DNA from 4 places in the Streptomyces sp. NPDC047117 genome. Region 1 is predicted to be linked to each of the others. Evidence: riboswitches for the same ligand, from Rfam matches in the RefSeq annotation. Region 1 holds a riboswitch; each other region holds the start of a gene.

Region 1 (4,356 bases):
CCGCCATCGAGCGTGCGGTGGACGAGGAGCTCAAGCGCTTCGCCGAGGAGGGCCCGACCGCCGAGGAGATGGAGCGGGCGCAGGCCCAGTTGGAGCGCGAGTGGCTGGACCGCCTGGAGACGGTCGCCGGGCGCGCGGACGAACTGTGCCGGTACGCGGTGCTGTTCGGTGACCCGCAGCTCGCGCTGAGCGCCGTACAGCGCGTTCTGGAGGTGACTCCCGAGGAGGTGCAGGCGGTCGCCGCGGCCCGGCTGCGTCCGGACAACCGTGCGGTGCTGGTCTACGAGCCGACCGGGCCCGCCGAGGCCGCCGCTGTGGAGGCCACCGAGGCCGACGCGACCGCCGCCCAGCACGACACCGAGACCGAGGAGGCGGCGCAGTGACCGAAGCCGTGACCCCCACCATGACGTTCCACCCGCAGCCGCAGGCCGGGCAGCCGAAGCCGTGGGCGTTCCCGGCGCCGGTGCGCGGCCGGCTCGGCAACGGCCTGACGGTGCTGCGCGCCGACCGGCCGGGCCAGCAGGTCGTCGCGGTCGAGATCAACCTCGTGGCGCCGCTGGAGGCCGAGCCCGCGGGCCTGGACGGTGTCGCCACCATCATGGCGCGCGCGCTCTCCGAGGGCACCGACAAGCACGACGCCGAGGAGTTCGCGGCCGAGCTGGAGCGGTGCGGCGCCACGCTGGACGCGCACGCCGACCACCCCGGTGTCCGGGTCTCCCTCGAAGTGCCGGCCTCGCGCCTCACGAAGGCGCTGGGCCTGCTGGCCGACGCGCTGCGTGCCCCGGCCTTCCCCGACGGCGAGATCGAGCGCCTGGTGCGCAACCGTCTGGACGAGATCCCGCACGAGCTGGCGAATCCGGGGCGCAGGGCGGCGATGGCGCTGTCCAAGCAGCTGTTCCCGGCCACGGCCCGGATGTCCCGGCCGCGGCAGGGCACGGAGGAGACGGTGGCGCGTATCGACGCCGCCGCGGTGCGTGCCTTCTACGAGGCGCACGTGCGTCCGGGGACGGCCACGGCCGTGGTCGTCGGTGACTTCGACGGGGTGGACCTGGACGCGGCGCTGGAGGAGACCCTCGGGGCGTGGGCGGGCTCGACCGCGGAGCCGGTGGCGGCGTCGCCCATCGTGGCCGACGACACCGGCCGCGTCGTGATCGTGGACCGGCCCGGTGCGGTGCAGACCCAGCTGCTGATCGGCCGGATCGGCGCCGACCGGCACGACCGGGTGTGGCCTGCGCAGGTGCTCGGCACGTACTGCCTGGGCGGCACCCTGACGTCCCGGCTGGACCGTGTGCTGCGCGAGGAGAAGGGCTACACGTACGGCGTGCGGTCGTTCGGCCAGGTGCTGCGGTCCTCCGCGGACGGTACGGGTGCCGCGATGCTGGCCATCAGTGGCTCGGTGGACACCGCCTCTACGGGGCCCGCGCTGGAGGACCTCTGGAAGGTGCTGCGGACGCTGGCCGCCGAGGGGCTGACCGACGCCGAGCGGGACGTGGCGGTGCAGAACCTGGTCGGGGTGGCGCCGCTGAAGTACGAGACGGCGGCGGCTGTCGCGGGGACGCTCGCCGACCAGGTCGAGCAGGAGCTTCCCGACGACTTCCAGGCGCAGCTGTACCGGCGGATGGCCGAGACGGGCACGGTCGAGGCGACCGCCGCCGCGGTCAGCGCCTTCCCGGTGGACCGGCTGGTGACGGTTCTGGTGGGCGACGCCGCGGAGATCGCGGAGCCGGTACGGAAGCTGGGCATCGGCGAGGTGTCGGTCGTCAAGGGCTGATACGGAGCGGGCCGGCGGCGGAGCTGGAGCGCCGCCGGCCGTCGCGGTAACGGCTGTGAATTCGCTCGCGCCGTACGGCGGCGGGGCGGGCCGGAACGGCTCGTACCGGTGTCGTCACGGGGTGGCGTGAAAGCCGCCAACGCCGCTCACATATCAGGACATAGTGGATCCCGGGTCGCCAATGCGGCCCGGGATCTCTGCTTTTGTCCGGAATGCAGTAGGTGGTTGCTCGCGTGCCGTGTGGCGTCCGGCACAAACTCCTGTTTCTGTTTGCTGATCGCGAGATGTCCCGTTTAGCGTCGGTCCGGCTGTTCGACAGAAGTGCGCCGCACCCGCGGCCGCCGGGCAGTCATCGCCGAGTCCCCGTACGGCGCGAGCCAGGGGAGCCGGGGACCCACATGTCCCTTGGGGTGAATCGGGCGACTCCCCCCGGAGCCGCCCGTAGGAGACCTTCCTGCTCCGAACCCGTCAGCTAACCCGGTAGGCGAGAAGGAAGGAAAGGAGTGCGCCGGTCATGGCGTTCACCCGTGCCACCGGCAAGCACCGCCGCCCCGGCCGTGCTGCCCGGACCACCCGCAACATCGCCGGCATAGCCGCGGCGACCGGCGTCGCCGTTTCCATCGCCTCCCCGGCGCTGGCCGCGAACGAGGACCCGGCCGCCACCACCGACACCGGCCTCACCCGCGCCATCGCCGACACCGGCGACCGGGTCGCCGACAACATCGTCGCCCAGGCCGACGCGCAGGAGGAGGCCGCCGAGGTCGCCGCCGCCCGCGCCAAGGTCGAGGACGCGGCCGTCAAGAGCGCCGAGGACGCGAAGAAGAAGGCCCAGGACGAGCGCCGCAAGGCCGCCGAGGCCGCCAAGAAGAAGGCCGAGAAGAAGAAGGCCACCGAGGCCCGCGCCTCGCGCTCGGAGGCCCGCACCACCCTCAGCGCCTCGGGCTTCGTCGCGCCGATCTCCGGCAGCTACGTCTCCACGCCGTACAAGGCCTCCAGCGGCCTGTGGTCCTCCGGCAGCCACACCGGCATCGACTTCCACGCCGCCTCCGGCACCGCCGTCCACGCCGTCGGCGCCGGCACCGTCGTCGAGGCCGGCTGGGGCGGCGCGTACGGCAACAACGTCGTCCTGAAGATGGACGACGGCACCTACACCCAGTACGGCCACCTGTCGTCCATCGGCGTCTCGGTCGGCCAGAAGGTCTCCGCGAACCAGCAGATCGCGCTGTCCGGCAACACCGGCAACACCACCGGCCCGCACCTGCACTTCGAGGCGCGCACCGGCCCGGAGTACGGCTCGGACATCGACCCGATCGCGTACCTGCGCTCGCACGGCGTCAACGTCTGACGACCGCGCACCGTAGGCGCACTCCGCGTACCACCCGAAGCCCCGGCCCGACGGCCGGGGCTTCGGCGTCTCCGGACGCGCTTCCGCCCCCGCGTTCCCGCGCACCCCTTTCCTCGGCCAAAAAATATCCAGGAATTCGTCACGGCTGTCGGAAAAGGCGGCCCGGTGTCATAGAGTCACGGAAAAGGCGCCGCCCGGCGGCGTTTCCGGAGGATTGCGGCGGAGGCACGGACGATGCGAGGAAATATTTCGGCGCATGCGGTCTGCACGGCGATTCGCGACGACATCGTCTCCGGCGCGTTCCCGCCCGGCTCCCGGCTGATCGAGGAACTCCTCGCCTCCCGGTACGGCGTCTCCCGCGTCCCCGTACGCGAAGCACTGCGCACCCTGGAGTCCGAGGGGTTCGTCACCACTCGCCGGCACGCGGGCGCGTGCGTCGCCGAGCCGACCGAGCAGGAGGCCGCCGACCTCCTGGACATCCGCCTCCTCCTGGAGCCCCTGGGCGCCGCCCGTGCCGCGGCCCGCCGCTCCGCCGCGCACCTGAAGGTGCTGCGCGGCCTGGTCGGGGTGGGACGCGCGAGAGCCCGCCACGGCAACCCCGACGACCTGCGGCAACTGGACGGCTGGTTCCACGGGACGCTCGCGCAGGCGAGCGGCAGCGCCAGTATGACGGCGCTGCTCGTTCAGGTACGCCGCAAGATCGACTGGGTGTACGCGGTCGACCTGGGCCGGATCTCGCCGGGAGACGTGGACCGCTACTGGCAGGAGCTCGGCGCGATCGTGGACGCGGTGGCGCGCGGCGACGCCGAACGCGCCCGCGCACTGACCGCCGCCCACGTGGAGCGCACGCTGCCCGCCCACCGGCTGCGCCGTCCCGCACCCGCGGTGAGGGAAGCGAAACCGTCCGTAAACATGGCGCGCGTGCAGAATTAACAGTGCTGGCGTATACAACTCCTGGGGGAATTCTGCCCGCCGTGATCGGCGTGCCTGAATTCGGGGGTGTGGGCCCGGCAGGGTAATTCTGCGTGCGACTTTACGTGTGTGCCGTCGAATTCTGCTCGGCGGGCGGCTCGGCCCGGTAATTCCGTGCAGGCCGGCAAGGGATCCGGCCCGCCGGGACGTGGAGCGGCCCCGCCGTACCCGGAACGGCCTCCCGCTGGACGTGCAACGGCCCCGCCCGTGACCCGTGGGCGGGTCCGTGGCGGGGCCGTGAGAGGCCGTTCCGGCGGCGTGGGGCCCG
Region 2 (4,356 bases), on a different contig from region 1:
CGGTCTCGCCGGAGCGGTGCGACATCATGCACTTGAAGCCGTTGCGCTGGGCCAGCTCGACGGCGTCCAGGGTCTCGGTCAGCGAGCCGATCTGGTTGACCTTGACCAGGAGGGCGTTGGCGGAGTTCTCCTCGATGCCGCGGGCCAGGCGCTCGGGGTTGGTGACGAACAGGTCGTCGCCCACGAGCTGCACCTTGCTGCCGAGCTTCTCGGTGATGACGTTCCAGCCGGCCCAGTCGTCCTCGAACAGCGGGTCCTCGATGGACACGAGCGGGTACGAGGCGACGAGCTCCTCGTAGTACTCGGTCATCTCGGCGGCCGAGCGCTCCTTGCCCTCGAACTGGTACTTGCCGTCCTTGTAGAACTCGGAGGCGGCGACGTCCAGCGCGAGCGCGATGTCCTGGCCGGGGGCGTAGCCGGCCTCCTTGATGGCCTCCAGGATGAGGTCGAGGGCCTCACGGTTGGAGCCCAGGTTCGGGGCGAAGCCGCCCTCGTCGCCCAGGCCGGTGGCCAGGCCCTTGGCCTTCAGGACCTTCTTGAGGGTGTGGTAGACCTCGGCACCCCAGCGCAGCGCCTCGGAGAAGGACTCCGCGCCGATCGGGGCGATCATGAACTCCTGGATGTCCACGTTGGAGTCGGCGTGCGACCCGCCGTTGAGGATGTTCATCATCGGAACGGGCAGCACGTGCGCGTTCGGGCCGCCGAGGTAGCGGAACAGCGGCAGGTCGCTGGCCTCGGACGCGGCGTGCGCGACGGCCAGGGAGACGCCCAGGATCGCGTTGGCGCCCAGGGAGCCCTTGTTGTCGGTGGCGTCCAGGTCGAACATCGCCTGGTCGATGAGGCGCTGCTCGGTGGCGTCGTAGCCGACCAGCTCGGGGCCGATCTGCTCGATCACGGCGAGGACGGCCTTCTCGACGCCCTTGCCGAGGTAACGGTTCGGGTCGCCGTCACGCAGCTCGATGGCCTCGAAGGCGCCGGTGGAGGCGCCGGACGGCACGGCAGCGCGGCCGGTGCTGCCATCGTCGAGGCCGACCTCGACCTCGACCGTGGGGTTGCCTCGCGAGTCGAGGATCTCGCGAGCTACGACGACGTCGATCGACGGCACGTTGTCTCCTTCATGGGTGTCATCTGGAGTTCTGCAACACGAGCCTAACGGCCCGGGGACCGTCCGCCTGCCCCTAGCCCCTTCCGTGAGACGAAAAAGGACCCAAAGGCCCTCAATACGGGAGGTAAGAACCGGTTTTCATGGCGGACATCTCCGTCATAACAGGCACTACGCATCTGAGCGGCGGCCCGCCCGGATGCCTGCACGCAGAAGCCGCCCCGCAAACGTGAAGCCCCGCCGTGACGCGCTCGGGGGCTTCGCGTCGCGGCGGGGCGGTCACACGGGCCGGGCCGCGCGCCGATCGTGCACCGATCGGACGGCGGCCCCGGCCGGGGGCCTGTCAGGACCCGTCAGAGGCGGATCAGACCTCGAGCTTCTGGCCCGGGAAGATCAGGTCGGCGTTGTCACCGACGGTCGACTTGTTGTTCTCGTAGACCGTCTTCCAGTTCTTGCCGTGCGCCTTGGCGATCTTGCCCAGGGTGTCGCCGGACTTCACGGTGTAGTTGCCGTGGCCCTGCTTCGGGGCGGCCTTGGGCTGCACCGGCTGCGGCTTCGGGGCGGCCTGCTGCTTCGGCGCCTCCTGCTGGGGGGCGGCCTGCTGCTTGGGGGCCTCCTGCTTCGGGGCCTGCTGCTGGGCCTGGCCGGAGCCGGTGTCCACCTGCGCGGCCGGGCCACCGGAGGTCAGGCCGCCGGCACCGGCGCAGCCCCAGGCACCCGGGCCCTGCATGGCGAGCAGCTTCTCGGCGGTGGCGATCTGCTGGTCCTTGGTGGCCAGGTCGGCACGCGGCGCGTACTTGGTACCGCCCGCGGCGGCCCAGGACTGGTTGTTGAACTGCAGGCCACCGTAGTAGCCGTTACCGGTGTTGATCGACCAGTTGCCGCCGGACTCGCACTGGGCGACCTTGTCCCAGGTGGCGACCGAGGCGGCGTTGGCGGAACCGGCGGTCATCAGCGGGACGGCCACGGCGGCGCCGGCGACACCGGCGAGCGTGACGACGCGGACGGCCTTCGAGGGGCGGCGGTGCTTGCCCTTGAGCATGGTTGTTCTTCCTCACCGACGCCTGCGAGGTGAGCTGTCGGGTTCGGGCTGTGAGTGGCCCGGCCGGATGCGCTGTCCGCACACCCGGCTTCACCCCAAGCCGCCCGCTGCGTTTCCACTGCGGTGACGGCACTTACCTTGGGTCCCCCGCTCCTGCCTACGGCGCTTGCGCGACGGTTGTCCGACCGATCACCGGCAGGATTCGGCGAATGATCGGCGGGCTCGCTTGGTGCGAGCGGTGAAGAACGTAAACACACACCCCTCGGCGGTTCAAACCACTCTTTCGTAGGACAGTTGACCGTTTTCGATCATCGAAACCATCCGTTTGCGCAGGTCGAACACGGTATGGAAACAACGGACACGGCGGGCGGAAACGCTCCGGGACGAGACCCATGTCTCACTTTCCCCAATTGGGTACAACCCGGCCGCACTTATGCCGCCCGCCCCCTCCGTCACTGCCCCAGAACGAGCCGCTGACCAGGGTGGATAAGGTCCGGATCGGTCCCGATGACGCCCTCGTTGGCGTCGTACAGGCCGGTCCAGCCCCCGGCCAGCCCGCGCTCCTCGACGATCGCGGACAGGCTGTCGCCGGGCCGCACCGTGTACGTGTCGTCGCCCCCCGAGGTACCGCGGTGCGCGTCGCCGCCGCGCGAGGCGTGCCGCCCCGCGGAACGGCCGTCCTTCCCCTTGCCGTCCGCCTTCTCGTCCGCGCCGTCACCCGCCGAACCGCGGTGGCGGCCGGTACCGGGGGCCGAGGGGTCGCCGGAGGGCGCGGACGCGTCGCCGGAGGGCGTGGAAGCGTCGCCGGAGGGCGTGGAAGCGTCGCCGGAGGACCGGTCGGCGGAGTCGCCGGCGCGCTGCCCCGCGGAGTCCTCGCCGGAGCCCGCGCCGGAACCCTTGTCGGCGTCCTCGGCATCCCCGGCGCCCTTGTCCGTGGCGCCGTCGGACGGCTTGGAGGTGGCGTCGCCGGACGGCTCGGCGTCGGGCTCGTCCGCCGACGGGCTCGTGGCGTCGCCGGAGGGCTCGGCGGAGGCGTCGCCGGACGGCTGCGCCGTGTCTGCGCCGTCTTCGTCGCCCGTACCGGCAGAGGCTTCGTCGCCGGACTCCGAGGGCTGCGGGTCGGGCGTCTCCGACCCGCCCGGGTCCACGTCGGGTATCAGGCCGTCCACGTCCAGCCGGGCATTGACGGCGCAGCTGGGCCAGGCGTCCGGGCCGCGGTCGTTCAGGATCGACTCGGCGACCGCGATCTGCTGGGAGCGGCTGGCGAGGTCCGGGCGCTCGGCGTAGGACTCGCCGCCGTAGTCCCGCCACATCTGGAGGGTCAGCTGGAGCCCTCCGTAGAAGCCGTTGCCGGCGTTGGCGCTCCACATGCCGCCGCTCTCGCACATCGCGACGCGGTCCCAGGTGGCGGTGTCGGCGGCCTGCGCGCCGCCCGCCGTCAGCAGCGGCAGGGCCAGGCCTGCACCCGTGACGGAGGCCGCCACCAGGAGGGCGGGGGCCTGGCGGGGGCGGCGGTGTCTACCGTTGCCGGAGCGCATGCGAGTGCCTTTCGAGCGGCGGCTTGAGTTGTCGCACGCAAGGTAGCGGGGGCCCGGTCCGGTCTCAAGCCGGTGTAGCGGAGATCACGCGTAGATCACGCCGCTGACGCCACGTCAGTTCAGGCCCTGGTCCGCACCCTTGTCTCGTTCCGGTACCTGCGGGAATGCCCGTTCTGACGCCCCGTCCGAAGCGCCCGATTGCTCCGGTGTGAACCGCACCGGCAGGGCCCGGAGACCGCGCATGATCAGGCCGCCGCGCCACCGCAAATCGTCCGGATCCGCAGCCGCCTCCAGATCGGGCAGCCGGGCCAGCAGGGTCGCCAGCGCCGTACGGCCTTCGAGGCGGGCCAGCGGCGCGCCCAGGCAGTAGTGGATGCCGTGCCCGTACCCGAGGTGCTGGTTGTCGCGGCGCCCGAGGTCCAGCGTGTCCGGCTCCTCGAAGCGCTCCGGGTCCCGGTCCGCGGCCGCCAGCACGACCAGTACGGGGTCGCCAGCGGCGACCGTCTGCCCGCCGATGGTCAGCTCCTCCGTCGCGAACCGCCAGGTCGCCAGCTCCACCGGCCCGTCGTAGCGCAGCAGTTCCTCGACCCCGGTCGCGAGCAGTTCCTCGTCGCCCGCGGCCAGCGCGGCCTGCAGCCGCGCCCGCTGCTCGGGGTTGCGCAGCAGCGCGTACG
Region 3 (4,356 bases), on a different contig from region 1:
CGCCCGGGACGGCAGTCCCTGATGTCTCAGCGTCCACGCCGCGGTCCTGCTCGAACTCGAGGGCGACCGCCGCGAGTTCCTGGAGGTTCTCGATGCGGGTCTCGTCCTGCGGGTCCGTGGACGACTGGAGCTCGGCCAGATAGCCCGTACGCTCCAGGACCGCTTCCAGGACGGTCGCGGGCCCGGCACCGGACTCGACGATGGTCCGCAGCTCTTCCATGAGCGTGTTGAAGCGCTTGACGGCGTTCGCGGAGCGCGCGGCCATGCCGTACGCCTCGTCGACGCGGCGCAGCGCCTGCGGGAACGTGATCTTCTCGCGGGCCGAGAGGGCGTCGATCATCGCCTCGGCGCGGTCGCCGATGCCGCGCTTCGGCACGTTCAGGATGCGGCGGAGCGGGACGGTGTCCTCGGGGTTGGACAGCACGCGCAGGTACGCGAGGACGTCCCGGACCTCCTTGCGCTCGTAGAAGCGCACGCCGCCGACGACCTTGTAGGGCAGCCCGACCCGGATGAAGACCTCTTCGAAGACACGGGACTGGGCGTTGGTCCGGTAGAAGATCGCGACGTCGCCGGCCCTGGTCTCACCGGCGTCCGTGAGCCGGTCGATCTCGTCGGCGACGAACTGCGCCTCGTCGTGCTCGGTGTCGGCGACATAGCCGGTGATCTTCGGGCCGGTGCCGGCGTCCGTCCAGAGGTTCTTCGGGCGGCGGTTCTCGTTGCGCTCGATGACGGCGTTGGCGGCCGAGAGGATCGTCTGCGAGGAGCGGTAGTTCTGCTCCAGCAGGATCGTCGTGGCGTTCGGGTAGTCCTCCTCGAACTGGAGGATGTTCCGGATCGTGGCGCCGCGGAAGGCGTAGATCGACTGGTCGGCGTCGCCCACGACGCACAGCTCGGCGGCGGGCACCTCGTCCGTCCCCGGGCCGACCAGCTCGCGTACGAGGGTGTACTGGGCGTGGTTGGTGTCCTGGTACTCGTCGACCAGGACGTGCCGGAAGCGGCGGCGGTAGTGGTCCGCGACGTCCGGGAACGCCTGGAGCAGGTTCACCGTCGTCATGATGATGTCGTCGAAGTCCAGGGCGTTGGCCTCGCGCAGCCGTGCCTGGTACATCGCGTACGCCTCGGCGAGGGTCTTCTCGAACCCGTCGGCGGCCGTCCCGGCGAAGTCCTCGTGGTCGATGAGCTCGTTCTTGAGGTTGGAGACCTTGGCGCTGAAGGACTTCGGCGGGAAGCGCTTGGGGTCCAGGTCCAGATCGCGGCAGACCAGCGCCATCAGGCGCTTGGAGTCGGCGGCGTCGTAGATCGAGAACGATGAGGTGAAGCCCAGCTTCTTGGACTCGCGACGCAGGATGCGCACGCACGCGCTGTGGAAGGTGGAGACCCACATGGCGTTGGCGCGCGGGCCGACGAGCTCCTCCACGCGCTCCTTCATCTCGCCCGCGGCCTTGTTCGTGAAGGTGATCGCGAGGATCTGGCCGGGGTGGACGTGGCGCGTGCCGAGGAGGTGCGCGATGCGGTGCGTGAGGACACGCGTCTTGCCGGAGCCGGCGCCGGCGACGATGAGCAGCGGCGAGCCCGTGTGCACGACGGCGGCCTTCTGCTGGTCGTTCAGCCCCTCCAGCAGCGCGGCCGGGTCGACGGCGGGGCGGGCGGCGCCGTCACGGTAGTACGCGTCCCGCTGGACGGGCGCGTCGTAGCGGCCACCGAAGAGGTCGTGCGGCACCTCCTCCGCTGCCGGACGGTCCTCGTCCTCGGGAGGCGGCGGCTCCTCGTCCTTGGGGTCGAGGTCCGCCAGGAAGCTGTCGTCAAAGAGGCTGCTCATCGCCCACCGAGTCTAGGCCGCCCCACCGACAACCCGGCCCCGGCCGCGGAATTCCGGGCTCACGGATCCGGCGGAGGCGCGGTGCGGGCGGGTGGAAGCGCGGCGGGAGCAGGGCCGGAGGGCCGTACGAAAAGGGGCGAGCGCGACCTGAACGGGAACGGAGGACGGCACCGACAGCGGCGCGGAGGATACGGCACCCCGCCGCCCGTCACGGACGGACAACGGCACCGGACATTCCGTGGTCGCGACAGCCCTCACATCGGCACGGACACGATCAGGTCACGAAAAGATTGCGGGCAAATCGAACATCAGCCTTCACAGAAGTCACACGAGTTGGCTACCGTGCCGACCGGGCAGCCCGCCCCACCCGTCGGTGACAGCACCGGCACGGGCCGCCCCGCCGAGTCCGGTCTGTTCGTACGCACGGCCCTTGCCGATACGCACGGCAACTGTTCGTACGCACGGCAGCCGGAGCCGGGGACCCACACGCACGACCGGGGTGAATCGGCCTCTACGGAGCGATCCGTACGGCCGTAGGGCACCTTCCGTAGCACCAGTGGGCACGCGCCCCACGCGCGCGCTCACGCGCCCGAACCCGACAGCTAACCCGGTAGGCGGTCCACGGAAGGAGTCGCCGGCCTTGGCGTCTCATCGCAAGCCGCGCACCCGCATGCTCACCGTGCCCGCACACCGCCGTACGGCGGCCGGGCTCACCACCGCGGCGCTGGCCTCGGTCACGCTGCTCACCCAGACCGCGGATGCGTCCCCCAGGAAGCCCGCACCTTCCATAGAGGAGGTCAAGAAGAAGGTCGACGGCCTGTACCGGCAGGCCGAGGTCGCCACCCAGAAGTACAACGCCGCCAAGGAGCGCTCCGCGACGCAGCGCGACAAGGTGGACGAGCTGCGGGACGCCGCGGCCGAGCGGACCCAGAAGATGAACGACGCCCGGCGGGAGCTGGGCACCTTCGCCTCCGCCCAGTACCGGTCCGGCGGGCTGAGCCCGACCGCGCAGCTGATGCTGGCGCAGGATCCGCAGCAGTTCGTGGACCGCAATCACCTGATGAAGCGGCTCACCGGCCGCCAGCAGGAGGCGGTCGCCGACTACCAGGACCAGCAGGCGCAGGCCGCGCGCAAGCGTGCGCAGGCGACGAAGGGCCTGGAGGAGCTGCAGAAGTCCCAGGATTCGCTGAAGACGTCCAAGCAGGAGGTCCAGGGCAAGCTGACCGAGGCCCGGCAACTGCTGTCCCGGCTGACCGCGCAGGAGAAGGAGCGGCTGGCGGAGCTGGAGCGCAAGAAGAAGGCCGAGGCGAAGCGCAAGGCCGAGGAGCTGGCGCGGGAGCAGGCCGAGCGCGAGCGTGAGCAGGACGGCGGTGCGGGCGGCACGGACGGCGGCTCCGGCTCCGGCTCCGGGACGGGCAGCGGTTCCGGGGTGCCCGACGGTTCGTACGCGACCAAGGCGGAGAAGGCGATCGCGTTCGCCCGCGCGCAGATGGGCAAGCCGTACGTCTGGGGCGCCACCGGGCCCGCGTCGTACGACTGCTCGGGGCTGACCCAGGCGGCGTGGAAGGCGGCCGGCGTCTCGCTGCCGCGGACGACCTGGGACCAGGTGAAGACCGGCACGCGGGTCGCGACGCAGGATCTGCAACCGGGCGACCTGGTGTTCTTCTACGACGACATCAGCCACGTCGGGATGTACATCGGCGACGGCAAGATGATCCACGCCCCGAAGCCGGGCGCGAACGTACGCGTGGAGTCGATCTACTACATGCCGATCTACGGGAACGTACGACCTGCCTGAGGCAATGCATAGAACGACGAACCGCGCGGCTGCCCTCCGAGGGCAGCCGCGCGGTTCTCGCGTACGGCGGGACTCTCAGGTCCCAGGCCCCTCAGGTCCAGAGGAGCGCGATGAAGATGTTGACGACCGTGAGCAGGCCGACGAGTCCGAAGAGCGGCTTCTCCACCTTCTCCTCGTCGCGCTTCACGTAGACCAGGCCCAGGATGACGATCAGGACGGCGAGCTTGACGCCGATCTTGATGTTGTTGACCGAGGCGTCCTGCATCTGGTTCAGGCCGACCAGGATGACGCCGGTCACCAGCATCGTGATCGCGCCGTGCAGCATCGCGGGCACAAAGCGGGCGGTGCCCGCGCTCATCGCCTTCATCTGCGTGAGGAAGCCGCCGAGCAGCGAAGCGATGCCGATGATGTGCAGGGCGACGAACACATTGATCACTACGTCCATAGTGGTCGATCGTAGCTCCGGCGCCGCACGGCCCCGCGGGCAGGTCCGCCCGCCCCCTGTCGCGCATCCCCAGCACCCACCAGCGGCTCGAACTGCCGCGCGCCTCTGGTCCGCACTCTCGTACGGCACCGGTCGACGTCATTCACCCGGCGGCCAGAAGCGGGCACGGACCGGTAAGGGAGTGGGCAATGCCCGGCAAAGGCCCGCTTGCCGGCCGCCGGGAGGTTTAGCGTCCTCGTCCAGGCGGCCGGCTCCCCACCGCCGTCGGTTCCGCCCCGACGGCCGCCGGCCGCC
Region 4 (4,356 bases), on a different contig from region 1:
GAGGAGCCCTCATGCTCGAACCGACGGCCCGCTATGTCCTCCCGGAGTTCACCGAGCGCACGACGCAGGGCGCCCGCACGCTCGATCCGTACTCCAAGCTTTTCGACGAGCGCATCGTCTTTCTCGGCACGCCGATCGACGACACCGCGGCCAACGACGTGATGGCACAGCTGATCCACCTCGAGCACGCCGCCCCCGACCAGGCCATCTCGCTCTACATCAACTCCCCCGGCGGCTCGTTCACCGCGATGACCGCGATCTACGACACGATGCAGTTCGTCACCAGCCCCATCGAGACGGTCTGCCTCGGCCAGGCGGCCTCCGCCGCCGCCGTCCTGCTCGCCGCCGGCCACCCCGGCCGCCGCCTCGCTCTCCCCGGCGCCCGGGTCCTCATCCACCAGCCGTCCTTCAGCGAACCGATCGAGGGCCAGGCCACCGACCTGGATCTCCAGGCCCGCGAACTGCTCCGCACCCGCGACCTGTTGGAGGAGCTGCTCGCCCGGCACACCGGCCGGCCGCGCGAGCAGATCGCCGCCGACATCGAACGCGACAAGATCCTCGACGCGCGGCAGGCCGTGGCCTACGGGCTGATCGACGACGTCACCCGCGGCCGCAAGGCCTCGGCGGGCGTGTCCGGCGGGGCTCCGGGTGCGGGCTCCGGTACGGCTCCCGGCGCGAGGTGAGGGGATGGCCGCCCTCCCTCCCGAGCTGCCACCGCTACCCGCGCTGACCAGGGCCGAAGGCGCCTTCATCGACAGCTACCTCCAGGTGCTGGACCTGCTGGGGCGGATCAATCCGGCCCGCGGCAACGGCACGTACCAGGGACTGCGGGCCGCGCAGGCACTCGTCGGCCGGGCCGCGGACCTGCGGGACGCGCTGGCGCTGATGCACGAGCGCGGCGAGACGGAGCTGCACGCCGACACCCTCACCCGCGCGCTGCGGGTGCTGGACGGGGAGCGGCGGGCCGGTCTCGTCGCCGTCCCGCCGCCTGCTGAGGAATGACGGGACGATTCCGTTCCCTGGGGCCTCCGGCACCCGATCGGTCTCCGCCCGTTGGAGTGCCTGTGGGTGCGACTGATGCGGGGCTCGACTTGCGCGCCGCGCCGACGTGTCGGATTGCGGACCGTACGACCGCGCCGGTACGGGGGTGCGTACGGCCCTCGGTCCGCTCGACGCACAGCCCCTGTCCACCCGAATGGATCAAGCGTGACGACCCTCACACCAGGCATGTTCCACTCCGGCTTCACCGGTGCGTTGCGCAACGATCCCTCCGACGACAAGCCCCCGCCACAGCGGCGGGGCGGTCCGGGCGGACGCCGAATCCTGCCGCCGTACCCGGACGTCTGGTCGATACACGTGGACCGGCAGGAGCGGAGGACCCGAGCACGACGGGGCCACCGGCCGGCTGCTCTTGCGGCCGGCGGTCCCTTGGGGTGAAGCCGGTGCCCGCCTTCGGGCGGCAGTACATCCGGCCGGGCATCTTCGCCTGCCCGAACCCGACAGGTCTTCCTTCGCAGGCGGCTGACGAAGGAGTGCGCATGTCTGCGCGCGATGATCATCCTGCTTCTGGTGTGCCCGCCCTGGTGTCCCGCGCCGCGGCGGTTTCGGTGCTCACGCTGGCACTGGTGGGAGGCGGGGGCCTGGTCCCCGGCAGCACGGCGGACGCGACGGCGGCACCCGCCGCGGCGTCCACGACGGTGTCCGCGACGTCCGCGGTCACGGCGGCCTCGTCGGGGTCCGGCCACCGGGCGCTGCGGGTCGCGGCGTCGAAGAAGGGTTCGCCGTACCGCTGGGGAGCCACGGGCCCGCACAGCTTCGACTGCTCGGGGCTGACGCAGTACGCGTTCAAGCGCGTGGGCAAGCGGCTGCCACGCACGGCGGATTCCCAGTACCGCCACGTCCGGCACATCAGCGCCTCCGCACGAAAGCGGGGTGACCTGGTCTTCTTCCACTCCGGCCGCTCGGTGTACCACGTGGGCATCTACGCCGGAAAGGGCCGCATCTGGCACGCCCCCAAGCCCGGGGCCTCGGTCCGCAAGGAACGCATCTGGACCCGCAGCGTCTGGTACGGCCGCGCGTAAGGGCCGATAGGCCACCAGGAACCCCGGGGAGCCGAACCGCGGCGGCCTCCCCGGGGTTCCGCACCACCGACTGCCCTCCGGCGTTCGCGCGCTACCGGTGGGCAACGCCTAACGATTCGAATATCTGCGTGGACAGGGCGGGTTGGTTGTCGTAGCTTCTGCCGGCGGCCGTGAGGGTGCCGTTCGGGGCGGGGCCAGGGGGGCTTCGGCGATTACTGGGGGGACACCCATGCCTGGGGAAAAGACGGTGGCGGCAAGTGGTGGGAGACGCGGGGCGCTTGTTTCGCCGGTTCGGTGGGCGGCGGTTGTGGTGGTATTGCTGGGCGTGTTCCTTGCGGTGGACGTGCTGATACTCGCCGCCGGCGGGCGGTATTTGCGTGTGCTGGGTGAATTGGCTGCGGAGAAGGGGGACTTCGGTGGCTCGGACTTCGAGCCATTCGAGTCCTCCGGGGCGGAGTTCGCTGCGGCTGATGAGGATTATTCGTTTTACGGGAATCTCTCCGTTCAGCTCTTGCCCGTTGTCGCGTTGGCGTTCCTCTTCTGGTTCTTCCGCACCAGAATCAATGGCGAGGTCTTCACTCCCGACGGTCACCGGCGGGGGCGGCTCTGGACGGTCGGTGCGTGGGTCACCCCGATCGTCAATCTGTGGTTTCCGCGGCAGATCGCCGGGGACATCTGGAAGGCCAGCAGCCCGCCCGGTAGCCGTGTTTCGTATGTCGTGGTGAATGCCTGGTGGGGGATGTGGGTCGCGACGAACCTTTTTGGCGTTGTCGGCAGTTCTCAGATGCGCGGAGCCGAGGGGTTCGGGGAGTTGCGGGCGGCGGTGCGGACCCTGTTCCTGTCCGATCTGCTGGATGCGGCCGCCGCCGTTCTCGCGATCGTGTTCGTGTGGCGGCACACCGCGCTGCAGCACGTACGGATCAACACGCTTACCAACACGCGTCACACGCTCCCGGAACCGGCGTAGGGGCGCCGCGTGGGCCACATGTGGGGAAAGGTGCTGGACGCGGCTGCCGCCGGTGCGTTTCCGGCTGCTGACGGGAGCGTCACCGTGCTGCCGCCGGTGTCGGAGCGCGACAGTGGTGTCCTCTCGTTCTCGGGGTGCGCGTTCGTGTGTGCCGACGTCTCCCCCGACTGGGTGCGGCAGCGGATCGCGCCGGGGGAGCCGGGGGCTCCGCTGAGTCCGGGGTTCCTGGCCGCGCTGGCGGACCGTACCGGTCGTACGGTCGAGGGCGTCGACATGCTCACGGTCGCCGAACCGCTCCCGGGGCCGCCGCCGTTGGCGCTGCGGGAGATCCGCGATCCGGCCCACCCGCGCCTCGCACGCGCGTTGCGCCATCGCGACGACGTACGGGCGTGGACCACCGACGGGGGCGGGCACGGCGTCGTGGTGCTCGGCCGTGGTGTCGCGGGGCGGTGGGAGGTGGCGTTCGAGGTGCCCGAGGCCGCGCGCGGGCATGGGCTCGGCCGGCTGCTGGCGACGGCTGCCCGCCATCTTGTACCGGCGAACCGGCCCCTATGGGCTCAGGTCGCCCCGGCGAACGCCGCCAGCGTACGGGCCCTGCTCGCGGCCGGGTTCACCCCGGTCGGCGCGGAGGCGCTCCTTGCGATGAGGGAGAGCTGACCGACGGCCGGACGCCACCGGCTGAACGGCGGATGCCCGTCGCACGATGGACACCGGCCGCACGTGGAATACCGGCCGGGCCTCCGTCGGGACGGGCCCCGCGTGCACACCATACGGACCCCCGACCGGCCCTCCGCCCCCCGCCTGCGTGCGGCGAATGATCTCGGCCGCATTGGCGGTGGTCGCTCGCGCCACGGTGGTCGGTCACGCCTTCGCGCCGCGGGGAGCGGCTCGCGGGGCCGGGGTCGGCCAGGGGAGGGCTACCCAGACCGTCTTGCCGCCGGCGTCGGTGGGTTCGATGGTGATCTTTCCGCCGGATTCCGCGACGAGGGTGCGGATGATGACGAGTCCGCGGCCGTTGTCCTGCTGAACGGCGGCGGGGAGCCGGCGCGGCATGCGGGGGTGACTGTCCGTGACACCGATGGTCAGCACTTCGTCCCGGTCGAGGTGGAGGACGACGGTGAAGGCCGGGGATCTGCCGAGGGTGTGGACGACAGCGTTGGTGGCCAGTTCGGAGACGATGAGCAGCACGGTGTCGTGGAGGTCCGCGCGTTCCGCGCCACCCGCCTCGTCCCACCCCGAGAGGACTCCAGTAACGTATCTGCGCGCCGTTGGTACGGACTCCGGCGCGCTCGGCAGGGTCAGTGATGC

What was found. Region 1 has a riboswitch for cyclic di-AMP ahead of ABZ840_RS26690 (M23 family metallopeptidase). Riboswitches for the same ligand answer to the same signal wherever they lie in the genome.
Positions count from the first base shown of each region.
Region 2: another riboswitch for cyclic di-AMP. It lies ahead of ABZ840_RS36295 (transglycosylase family protein); the one in region 1 lies ahead of ABZ840_RS26690 (M23 family metallopeptidase).
Region 3: another riboswitch for cyclic di-AMP. It lies ahead of ABZ840_RS15975 (NlpC/P60 family protein); the one in region 1 lies ahead of ABZ840_RS26690 (M23 family metallopeptidase).
Region 4: another riboswitch for cyclic di-AMP. It lies ahead of ABZ840_RS20560 (C40 family peptidase); the one in region 1 lies ahead of ABZ840_RS26690 (M23 family metallopeptidase).

Region 1 covers NZ_JBEYUN010000015.1:79,223-83,578, reverse strand. The annotation lists gene ABZ840_RS26700 (pitrilysin family protein) at 1-383, shown strand, start outside; gene ABZ840_RS26695 (pitrilysin family protein) at 404-1,771, shown strand; cyclic di-AMP (ydaO/yuaA leader) riboswitch at 2,115-2,273, shown strand; gene ABZ840_RS26690 (M23 family metallopeptidase) at 2,286-3,116, shown strand; gene ABZ840_RS26685 (GntR family transcriptional regulator) at 3,351-4,049, shown strand.
Region 2 covers NZ_JBEYUN010000033.1:31,979-36,334, reverse strand. The annotation lists gene eno (phosphopyruvate hydratase) at 1-1,105, opposite strand, end outside; gene ABZ840_RS36295 (transglycosylase family protein) at 1,467-2,144, opposite strand; cyclic di-AMP (ydaO/yuaA leader) riboswitch at 2,149-2,362, opposite strand; gene ABZ840_RS36290 (transglycosylase family protein) at 2,597-3,682, opposite strand; gene ABZ840_RS36285 (cytochrome P450) at 3,797-4,356, opposite strand, start outside.
Region 3 covers NZ_JBEYUN010000007.1:240,890-245,245, reverse strand. The annotation lists gene pcrA (DNA helicase PcrA) at 1-1,819, opposite strand, end outside; cyclic di-AMP (ydaO/yuaA leader) riboswitch at 2,270-2,452, shown strand; gene ABZ840_RS15975 (NlpC/P60 family protein) at 2,460-3,617, shown strand; gene ABZ840_RS15970 (hypothetical protein) at 3,709-4,062, opposite strand.
Region 4 covers NZ_JBEYUN010000010.1:49,157-53,512, forward strand. The annotation lists gene ABZ840_RS20550 (ATP-dependent Clp protease proteolytic subunit) at 12-683, shown strand; gene ABZ840_RS20555 (hypothetical protein) at 688-1,002, shown strand; cyclic di-AMP (ydaO/yuaA leader) riboswitch at 1,305-1,535, shown strand; gene ABZ840_RS20560 (C40 family peptidase) at 1,539-2,081, shown strand; gene ABZ840_RS20565 (DUF4328 domain-containing protein) at 2,389-3,048, shown strand; gene ABZ840_RS20570 (GNAT family N-acetyltransferase) at 3,067-3,705, shown strand; gene ABZ840_RS20575 (ATP-binding protein) at 3,910-4,356, opposite strand, start outside.